DNA from 2 places in the Pseudomonas sp. KH_050 genome. Region 2 is predicted to be linked to the other one. Evidence: predicted binding sites of a transcription regulator. Region 2 holds the regulator's gene; the other holds the start of a gene.
The links. Region 2 encodes FliA, which starts transcription of late flagellar genes. Its sites were predicted from a motif close to CTAAAGTTTNNNNNNNNNNNGCCGNTAA; they were not measured.

Region 1: the regulator FliA is predicted to act here: its motif matches at 1,914-1,941, upstream of AC3IUA_RS10005 (methyl-accepting chemotaxis protein).

The regions. Positions count from the first base shown of each region.
Region 1 is NZ_CM174478.1:2,169,749-2,174,170, reverse strand. It holds gene AC3IUA_RS10010 (SDR family NAD(P)-dependent oxidoreductase) at 1-1,377, opposite strand, end outside; gene AC3IUA_RS10005 (methyl-accepting chemotaxis protein) at 1,972-3,537, shown strand; gene AC3IUA_RS10000 (alpha/beta family hydrolase) at 4,107-4,422, opposite strand, start outside.
Region 2 is NZ_CM174478.1:4,638,333-4,642,754, forward strand. It holds gene AC3IUA_RS21070 (chemotaxis protein CheA) at 1-641, opposite strand, end outside; gene AC3IUA_RS21075 (protein phosphatase CheZ) at 667-1,455, opposite strand; gene AC3IUA_RS21080 (chemotaxis response regulator CheY) at 1,479-1,850, opposite strand; gene fliA (RNA polymerase sigma factor FliA) at 2,018-2,758, opposite strand; gene fleN (flagellar synthesis regulator FleN) at 2,755-3,585, opposite strand; gene flhF (flagellar biosynthesis GTPase FlhF) at 3,704-4,422, opposite strand, start outside.

The DNA of each region.
Region 1 (4,422 bases), 2.5 Mb from region 2:
TTGTTCCGCGGTGGCGGCCAACCCGGCGCTGTCCTTGGCAGTGACCATCAAGGGCACCGAACGAGCGCTGGCAACGGGTGCCTGGACAGCGACCGGGGTTTCATGGCTCTGCAGGATGACGTGGGCGTTGGCCCCGCCGAAACCGAAGGAGTTGACCCCGACCACCAGCTTGCCACTCGGCTTGAGCGCTTGAGTCTCGGTGACCACGCTGAGATTGAGCTCGGCAAACGGGATCTTCGGATTCAGCTTGTTGATGCCGATGGTCGCGGGGACCTTGCGTTCAATCACGCAGAACAGCGCCTTCATCAGACCGGCGACCCCGGAGGCCGCCTCCAGGTGACCGATGTTGCTTTTGATCGAGCCGATCAGCAGTGGTTGATCCGCCGGGCGCTGCTGGCCCAGGGCTTCGCCGATGGCCCGGCTTTCGATCGGGTCGCCGACCGGGGTACCGGTGCCGTGGGCTTCGAGGTAATCGATGTCGGTCGGGGCAATGCCTGCCGTGGCATAGGCCTGGGTCATCAGGGCAATCTGCGCATCGGCGCTCGGCACCGTCAGGCTGGACTTTCGGCCGTCGGTGTTGGCCGCGCTGCCGGCAACCACGGCGAGGATCTGGTTACCGTCGGCGATTGCCTTGTCGTAATCCTTGAGGAAGAACAGCCCGGCCCCTTCGGAGCGGACGTAACCGTCGGCGGACTCGTCGAACACGTGGCATTGCCCGGTGCGCGAGAGCATCGAGGCCTTGGAAAAGATCAGGAAGCCGAACGGGTGCAGATGAAGGCTGATGCCGCCGGTAATCGCCTGGTCGATGTCGCCATTCTGAATCGCCTGGCACGCTTGGTGGAAGGCAATCAGCGAAGAAGAACAGGCCGTATCGATGGCCATGCTCGGGCCTTGCAGATCGTAATAAAACGACAGGCGATTGGCCGCGATGCTTAAGGTACTGCCGGTGGCGGTAGCCGCTTCAATCGTGCCCAGGTCGTGGGCGAGGCGATAGGCGTAATCGGTGCTGGCGATCCCCAGGTACACCCCGCAGTCGCTGCCGCGCATGCTCGAGGGTTTGACCCCGGCGTTCTCGAACGCCTCCCAGCCCAGTTCCAGCAGCAGGCGCTGCTGCGGATCCATGACCGCCGCTTCACGGGGAGAAATATTGAAAAAGCCGGCGTCGAAGGTGGAGATGTCACCCAGGGAGCCCGAGGCGAAGGTATAGGAAGTCGCGGGATGGGCTTTGTCCGGGTGCAAGAACTCGTCTTTGGACCAACGAGAAAAATCCACCTCGGTAATGAAATTTCGCCCCGCCAGCAAATCCGGCCAAAAAGTTGCAGAAGTGGAGCCTGGAAAACGGAACGAAGCCCCTATAATTGCAACTTTCTTGTGCATTGCTAAATCCACCCTTTTTAAATTCCCGGCGATAAGACCATCACTTCGTATGATGGCTGAACGACAGTCAACATCCATTGACCCGATGGCTGGGAAAGTTATCTACATTTAATAAGTTTTGACTCTGATGATTCTAATAAACACTGGACAAACAATATTTCTTCAGACCCGCAAAAATACCCACCTGCTGTTTTCAGGGTCTATAGTATTGATTTGATTGACGCAATCATACGCTGTCAAGCCCGTAAAGGGGAACCCTGAAAAGCCGTGGAGCTGGACAAAACCGGCCTTCTCACGATGTCCGGGTCGTGGAATTTCGCGAGGTGCAAACGCGGCGAAAAATGCAAGCACTGATTGAGTCCAACTCAGTGCCGAGGTTGCCTCTATATACTCGCTGAACAGCGAGCGATCAAATATTGATCAATCTAATCAGCCGCACACAGTGCATGATCGCCCCAGCGGCGTTTTACCCGGCGAGCTGCAAGTTCCCCGTGCACTTCAGCGCGCGCTCCCCCCGGCGACGACTGAAAAATATTCTCAATAAAACCCTGTCACTGCCGACAACCTAACAAAACCTTGCGGATTGATAAAAACATGCGTAACAACCAGCCCATTACCCAGCGTGAACGCACCTTCCCCACTCAGCAACGGTTGATTTCCACTACCGATGCTAAAGGCGTGATCACCTACTGCAACGATGCGTTCGTTGAAATCAGTGGCTTTACCCGCGAGGAACTGGTCCGCGCGCCGCATAACCTGGTACGCCACCCTGACGTCCCGGCCGCAGTGTTCACTCACATGTGGAGTACGCTGAAGCAAGGCTTGCCATGGATGGGCATTGTGAAGAATCGCTGCAAAAGCGGTGACCACTATTGGGTCAACGCTTATGTCACACCGGTTTTCGATGGCAAACAGGTAGTCGGTTACGAATCGGTACGGGTCAAACCCAGCGCCGAACAGATCCGCCGCGCCGAAGCGCTCTACCAACGCATCAACCAGGGCAAGTCGGCGGTCCCGCAGAGCGACAAATGGCTGCCGGTGCTGCAAGACTGGTTGCCGTTCATTCTGGTCAGCCAGCTGGGCTTCCTGATTGGTATCTGGCTCGACTCGCACTGGGGCTTCGCCCTCGCGGCGGGGCTTTCGGTGCCGTTGGGCCTGATCGGCCTGAGCTGGCAGCAGCGCGGCCTCAAGCGCTTGCTGCGCCTGGCCGAACAGACCACCTCGGACCCGCTGATCGCCCAGATGTACACCGACAGCCGCGGTGCCCAGGCACGCCTGGAGATGTCGATCCTCAGCCAGGAAGCCCGCCTGAAAACCTGCCTGACCCGGCTGCAGGACACTGCCGAGCACCTGAACGACCAGGCACGGCAATCCGATGCTCTGGCGCACAAGAGCTCTTCCGGGCTTGAGCGCCAGCGGGTCGAGACCGAGCAAGTGGCGACCGCCGTCAACCAGATGGCGGCCACCACCCAGGAAGTTGCCAGCCACGTACAGCGCACCGCCGACGCCACTCAGGAAGCCAACCGCCTGACCAGTCGCGGTCGCGACATTGCCGGCGAAACCCGCGAAGCCATCCAGCGCCTGTCGGTGGTGGTCGGTGAAACCGGCGACACCGTGACTCAACTGGCCAAGGACAGCAACGAAATCGGCGGCGTGGTCGATGTGATCAAAGGCATCGCCGACCAGACCAACCTGCTGGCGCTGAACGCGGCTATTGAAGCCGCCCGCGCCGGCGAAATGGGCCGCGGCTTTGCGGTGGTCGCCGATGAAGTGCGGCAACTGGCGCAACGCACCAGCGAGTCGACCGGGCAGATCCACAGCCTGATCGCCAAGCTGCAACAGACCGCGAGCACCGCCGTGCAAACCATGGACGCCGGCCATCGCCAGGCCGAAGAAGGCGTCGCCCGGGTACTCGAGGCCGACCAGGCCCTGGTGGGGATCAGCGAAGCGGTGGCCCACATCACCGACATGACCACCCAGATCGCCGCCGCCACCGAAGAGCAAAGCGCAGTGGCCGAAGAAATCAGCCGCAACATCAGCACCATTGCGCTGTTGGCCGATCAGACTTCGGAACAGGCACAAAGCTCTGCACTGCTGAGCGAAGAACTGACGCGCACGTCGAATACCCAGTATTCGTTGGTGGAGCGGTTTAATCGGTAACAGGGTGGTCAGGTGTTAATAGAAAAAACCGGAACGTTAAACTTCCGGTTTTTTTGTGGGCATCCTCCAGGATCAAAAGATCGCAGCCTTCGGCAGCTCCTACCCGGGGGATGGGGTGAATCCGTGAAATTCGTGTGCGCGCAGCCGAGGGTTCGACATTCACCCGGATATTGCGGGTGCACCCGGTTGGCGTAGGAGCTGGCGCAGCCTGCGATCTTTTGACGGTTCTGGAGATTGCCAGAAGCAAGATCAAAAGATCGCAGCCTTCGGCAGCTCCTACCCGGGGGATTGGGTGAATCCGTGAAATTCGTGTGCGTGCAGCCGAGGGTTCGACATTCACCCAGATATTGCGGGTGTACCCGGTCGGCGTAGGAGCTGGCGCAGCCTGCGATCTTTTGACGATTTGAAGACCGCCGAAGATCAGGATCAAAAGATCGCAGCCTTCGGCAGCTCCTACGGGGGGTTTGTGTAAACCCACCCCATGGCGGGTGCACCCGGTCGGCGTAGGAGCTGGCGCAGCCTGCGATCTTTTGATCTTGATCTGCGATGGCTGCTCGCGATGCGGGATCTCACAGGAGAAATCCGGACACCCTATTGGCCGTCGACGTCAAATGCTGCTCATGGGTAAAACTCGATGCCTTCAATGGCTTCAAATCATGATCAGCCGCCACCAGCCAATACACCTCGATACTCGGCGCCAATTCATATCCTTCTACCGCTGCACGATTCCCCAACGCATCCCGCTCGCCCTGCACGATCAAGGTCGGGGTCTTGAGTTCGGCCAGATGCGCCACTCGCGGCTTCTCGGGTTTACCCACCGCATAGAACGGATACCCCAGGCATACCAGCGCATCCGCCTTCAATTCGTCCGCCAGTAAACTCGCC
Region 2 (4,422 bases):
GCCGGTGCGGCGAGTGCGTCGACCGCGAACTGCCCCTTGCCGTGCAGCTGATCGAGCAACGACTCGAACTCGGCATCGGTGATTTCATCGCTGCCCGACGCTACCGGCGCCGCCGCGGGTGCCTCGGCCTGGGCCTTCACCGCATTGAGCGAGTCGAGCAGCAGTTCGAATTCGTTATCAGTGACGTCGCCCGAATCGCTCTCGGCAACGGGTTCGGCACTGACTTCAACCGCCGCTGCAGTCTCGGCTGTAGCAGGCTCGGCCAGACGCGCCAAAGCCGCCAACAACTCCGGCGTTGCGGCGGTGACCGCAGTGCGCTCGCGGACTTCGGTGAACATGCCGTTCACCGCATCCAGCGCTTCCAGAACCACGTCCATCAATTCCGAGTCGACCCGTCGCTCACCCTTGCGCAGGATGTCGAAGACGTTCTCGGCGATGTGACAGCACTCCACCAGTTCATGGAGCTGGAGGAAGCCGGCGCCCCCTTTTACAGTGTGAAAACCGCGAAAGATTGCATTGAGCAAATCCGCATCATCGGGTCGGCTTTCAAGCTCGACCAGCTGTTCGGACAGTTGCTCAAGAATCTCGCCGGCCTCAACCAGGAAATCCTGAAGGATCTCTTCATCGGCGCCGAAGCTCATTAATGGGTGCTCCTACTAGGTCGGCCTAAAATCCAAGGCTGGAAAGCAAATCGTCGACATCGTCCTGACCGGACACAACGTCTTCTCGTTTATCGGCATGAATCTGCGGACCTTCACCCTGAGACAGATGTTTTTCTGGATCTTTTTGCGCAAGGATCGATTCACGGTCATGTTCAATGCCGGCAAAACGGTCGACCTGACTGGCCATCAGCACCAGTTTGAGCAGATTGCTTTCGACTTCCGTGACCAACTGGGTCACGCGCTTGATCACCTGACCGGTAAGGTCCTGGTAATCCTGCGCCAGCAGGATGTCGTTGAGATTGCCCGAGACGATACGATTCTGTTGCTCGCTGCGCGTGAGGAAACCGTCAACCCGCCGGGCCAGCTCGCGGAACTCTTCGGCACCGATTTCGCGGCGCATGAAACGTCCCCAGTCGGCACTCAAGGCCTGGGCGTCATTGCTCAGGCCGTTGACCAGCGGCGTGCTGTTCTCGACCAGATCCATGGTGCGGTTGGCCGCAGCCTCGGTCAGCCTGACCACATAGGACAGGCGCTCAGTGGCATCCGTGATCTGTGACACTTCCTTGGCTTGCGGCATGTTCGGGTCAATCTGAAAATTGACGATCGCACTATGCAGTTCGCGAGTGAGCTTGCCGACTTCCTGGTACAGGCCACGATCACGGGTCTGGTTGAGCTCATGGATCAGTTGCACAGCGTCGCCGAACTGACCTTTCTCAAGGCTGTCGACCAGTTCGCGGGCGTGTTTTTTCAGGGTCGATTCAAAATCGCCCTGTGATGTTTCGTAATGCTCCATAGCTCCCCCCGTGACAATTTCGGTCAACCGATGCGTTCGAAGATTTTTTCAATCTTTTCTTTTAACGCCTGGGCCGTGAAGGGTTTGACCACGTAGCCATTCACTCCGGCCTGAGCGGCCTCGATGATTTGCTCACGCTTGGCTTCGGCCGTGACCATCAACACCGGCAGGTGCTTGAGTTTTTCATCGGCACGCACGTGGCGCAGCAGGTCGATACCGGTCATGCCCGGCATGTTCCAGTCCGTTACCAGAAAGTCGATGCTCCCGCTGTTGAGGACCGGAATCGCGGTAGTACCGTCATCCGCCTCGACCGTGTTGGTGAACCCAAGGTCACGCAACAGGTTTTTAATGATCCGCCGCATCGTTGAGAAGTCATCAACGATGAGGATTTTCATGTTCTTGTCCAATTCGACCTCCAAGCAGTCTTAAACGCGCCCAGCACCTGGACACGCCACTCAATCATTTCGGCGTAACACTCAGCGGCTGCATGGAGCACAACAGGCCGTGACCGGTGCGCAAAAACGCCGTACCAGCCTCGTTCGCAGTGTCCCCACACTGCCTGTCAGCGCGCTCGCCACTCCCCCAAACGCCCCCGCAAGCGGGCCGCGCACTGGCTGTGTAACTGGCTGACCCGCGATTCGCTGACCCCCAGGACCTCACCGATTTCCTTGAGGTTCAGCTCTTCGTCGTAGTACAGCGCCAAGACCAGTCGCTCACGCTCCGGCAAATTGGCAATCGCGTCCGCCAACGCAGCCTGGAAACGCTCATCTTCCAGGTCACGCGACGGCTCGAGATGAGCACTCGCGCCATCCTCGTGCAGCCCTTCATGCTCGCCGTCCTGCAACAGATCGTCGAAACTGAACAGCCGGCTGCCCAAGGTGTCGTTCAAAATCCCGTAATAATCGTCGAGACTCAATTGGAGTTCGGCCGCAACTTCGTGATCTTTAGCGTCACGACCGGTTTTAGCTTCAATTGAGCGAATGGCATCACTGACCATCCGGGTATTGCGGTGAACCGAACGCGGCGCCCAGTCACCTTTACGCACCTCATCGAGCATCGCCCCACGAATACGGATACCGGCATAGGTTTCGAAACTCGCACCCTTGCTGGCGTCGTATTTGGTCGAGACCTCGAGCAGGCCGATCATCCCGGCCTGGATCAGATCCTCGACCTGCACACTGGCCGGCAGACGCGCCAGCAAGTGGTAGGCAATCCGCTTGACCAATGGCGCATGACGCTCGATCAGTTCGCACTGACTGTCACGCGCCGAGGATTTGTAAAGGTTGTAGCCGCTGGCTGTCATAGCACCGGTCCTGCCGTTTGATGCACCAGCCGCTCGACGAAGAATTCCAGGTGCCCGCGCGGATTGGCCGGCAACGGCCAGGTATCGACCTTCTGCGCGATGGCCTTGAATGCCAGCGAGCACTTGGAACGCGGGAACGCCTCATAGACTGCACGCTGCTTTTGCACCGCCTTGCGCACACACTCGTCGTAAGGCACCGCACCGACGTATTGTAAGGCCACGTCGAGAAAGCGATCAGTGACCTTGGTCAACTTGGCGAACAGGTTGCGCCCTTCCTGGGGGCTCTGCGCCATGTTGGCGAGCACCCGGAAGCGGTTCATGCCGTAATCGCGATTGAGCAATTTGATCAGTGCGTAAGCGTCGGTGATCGACGTCGGTTCGTCGCAGACCACCAGCAATACTTCCTGGGCCGCGCGCACGAAACTCACCACCGACTCACCAATCCCGGCGGCGGTGTCGATCACCAGCACGTCGAGGTTGTCGCCGATATCACTGAACGCCTGGATCAGCCCGGCATGCTGCGCCGGGCTCAGGTGCACCATGCTCTGCGTGCCGGAGGCCGCCGGGACGATGCGGATTCCGCCGGGGCCCTGCAGCAGCACATCGCGCAGCTCACAGCGCCCCTCGACCACATCGGCCAGAGTACGTTTGGGTGTCAGCCCCAACAAAACGTCGACGTTCGCCAGCCCCAGATCGGCGTCCAGCAGCATGACGCGCCGGCCGAGCTCCGCTAGAGCCAGGGACAAGTTCACTGACACGTTAGTCTTCCCGACGCCACCTTTGCCGCCGGTCACCGCGATAACCTGTACGGGATGCATGCTGCCCATGTTCTTTCTTTACCTTGTCTTGCTTAGACGGAGGCCACATAACTGGCTGCGCGTTCCCACTGGAACAATGCATGGCAGACCATCGATGTAGGTACACTGCAATCTATTCATGATTACCTCAGCCGACCCGCTTGGTCGGGCTGTGATAGAGATCAGCGAACATATCAGCCATGGCTTCTTCGCTGGGTTCTTCCTGCATCTGCACACTCACCGCGCGACTGACCAATTGATGGCGTCGTGGCAAATGCAGATCATCCGGGATCCGTGGCCCATCGGCCAGATAGGCAACCGGTAACTGGTGACTGATCGCCAGGCTCAACACGTCGCCCAGACTCGCGGTTTCATCCAGTTTAGTCAGGATGCAGCCGGCCAGCCCGCAACGTTTGTAACTGTGATAAGCAGCGGTTAGAACCTGTTTCTGGCTGGTGGTTGCCAGTACCAGATAATTTTTTGACTTGATCCCGCGCCCGGCCAGGCTTTCCAGTTGCATGCGCAACGCCGGGTCGCTGGCCTGAAGGCCGGCGGTATCGATCAACACCACACGCTTGCGCAGCAGCGGATCGAGGGCCTGGGCCAGGGACTGACCCGGGTCAAGGTGGACCACTGGAACATTGAGGATACGGCCCAGGGTCTTGAGTTGTTCCTGGGCACCAATCCGGTAGCTGTCCATGCTCACCAGCGCGATGTTCTGCGAGCCGTACTTGAGCACATAACTCGCCGCCAGCTTGGCCAGGGTAGTGGTCTTGCCCATGCCGGCCGGGCCGACCATGGCGATCACCCCACCCTCTTCCAGTGGCTCGATCTCCGGTGTGACGATCATCCGCGCCAGGTGCGCCA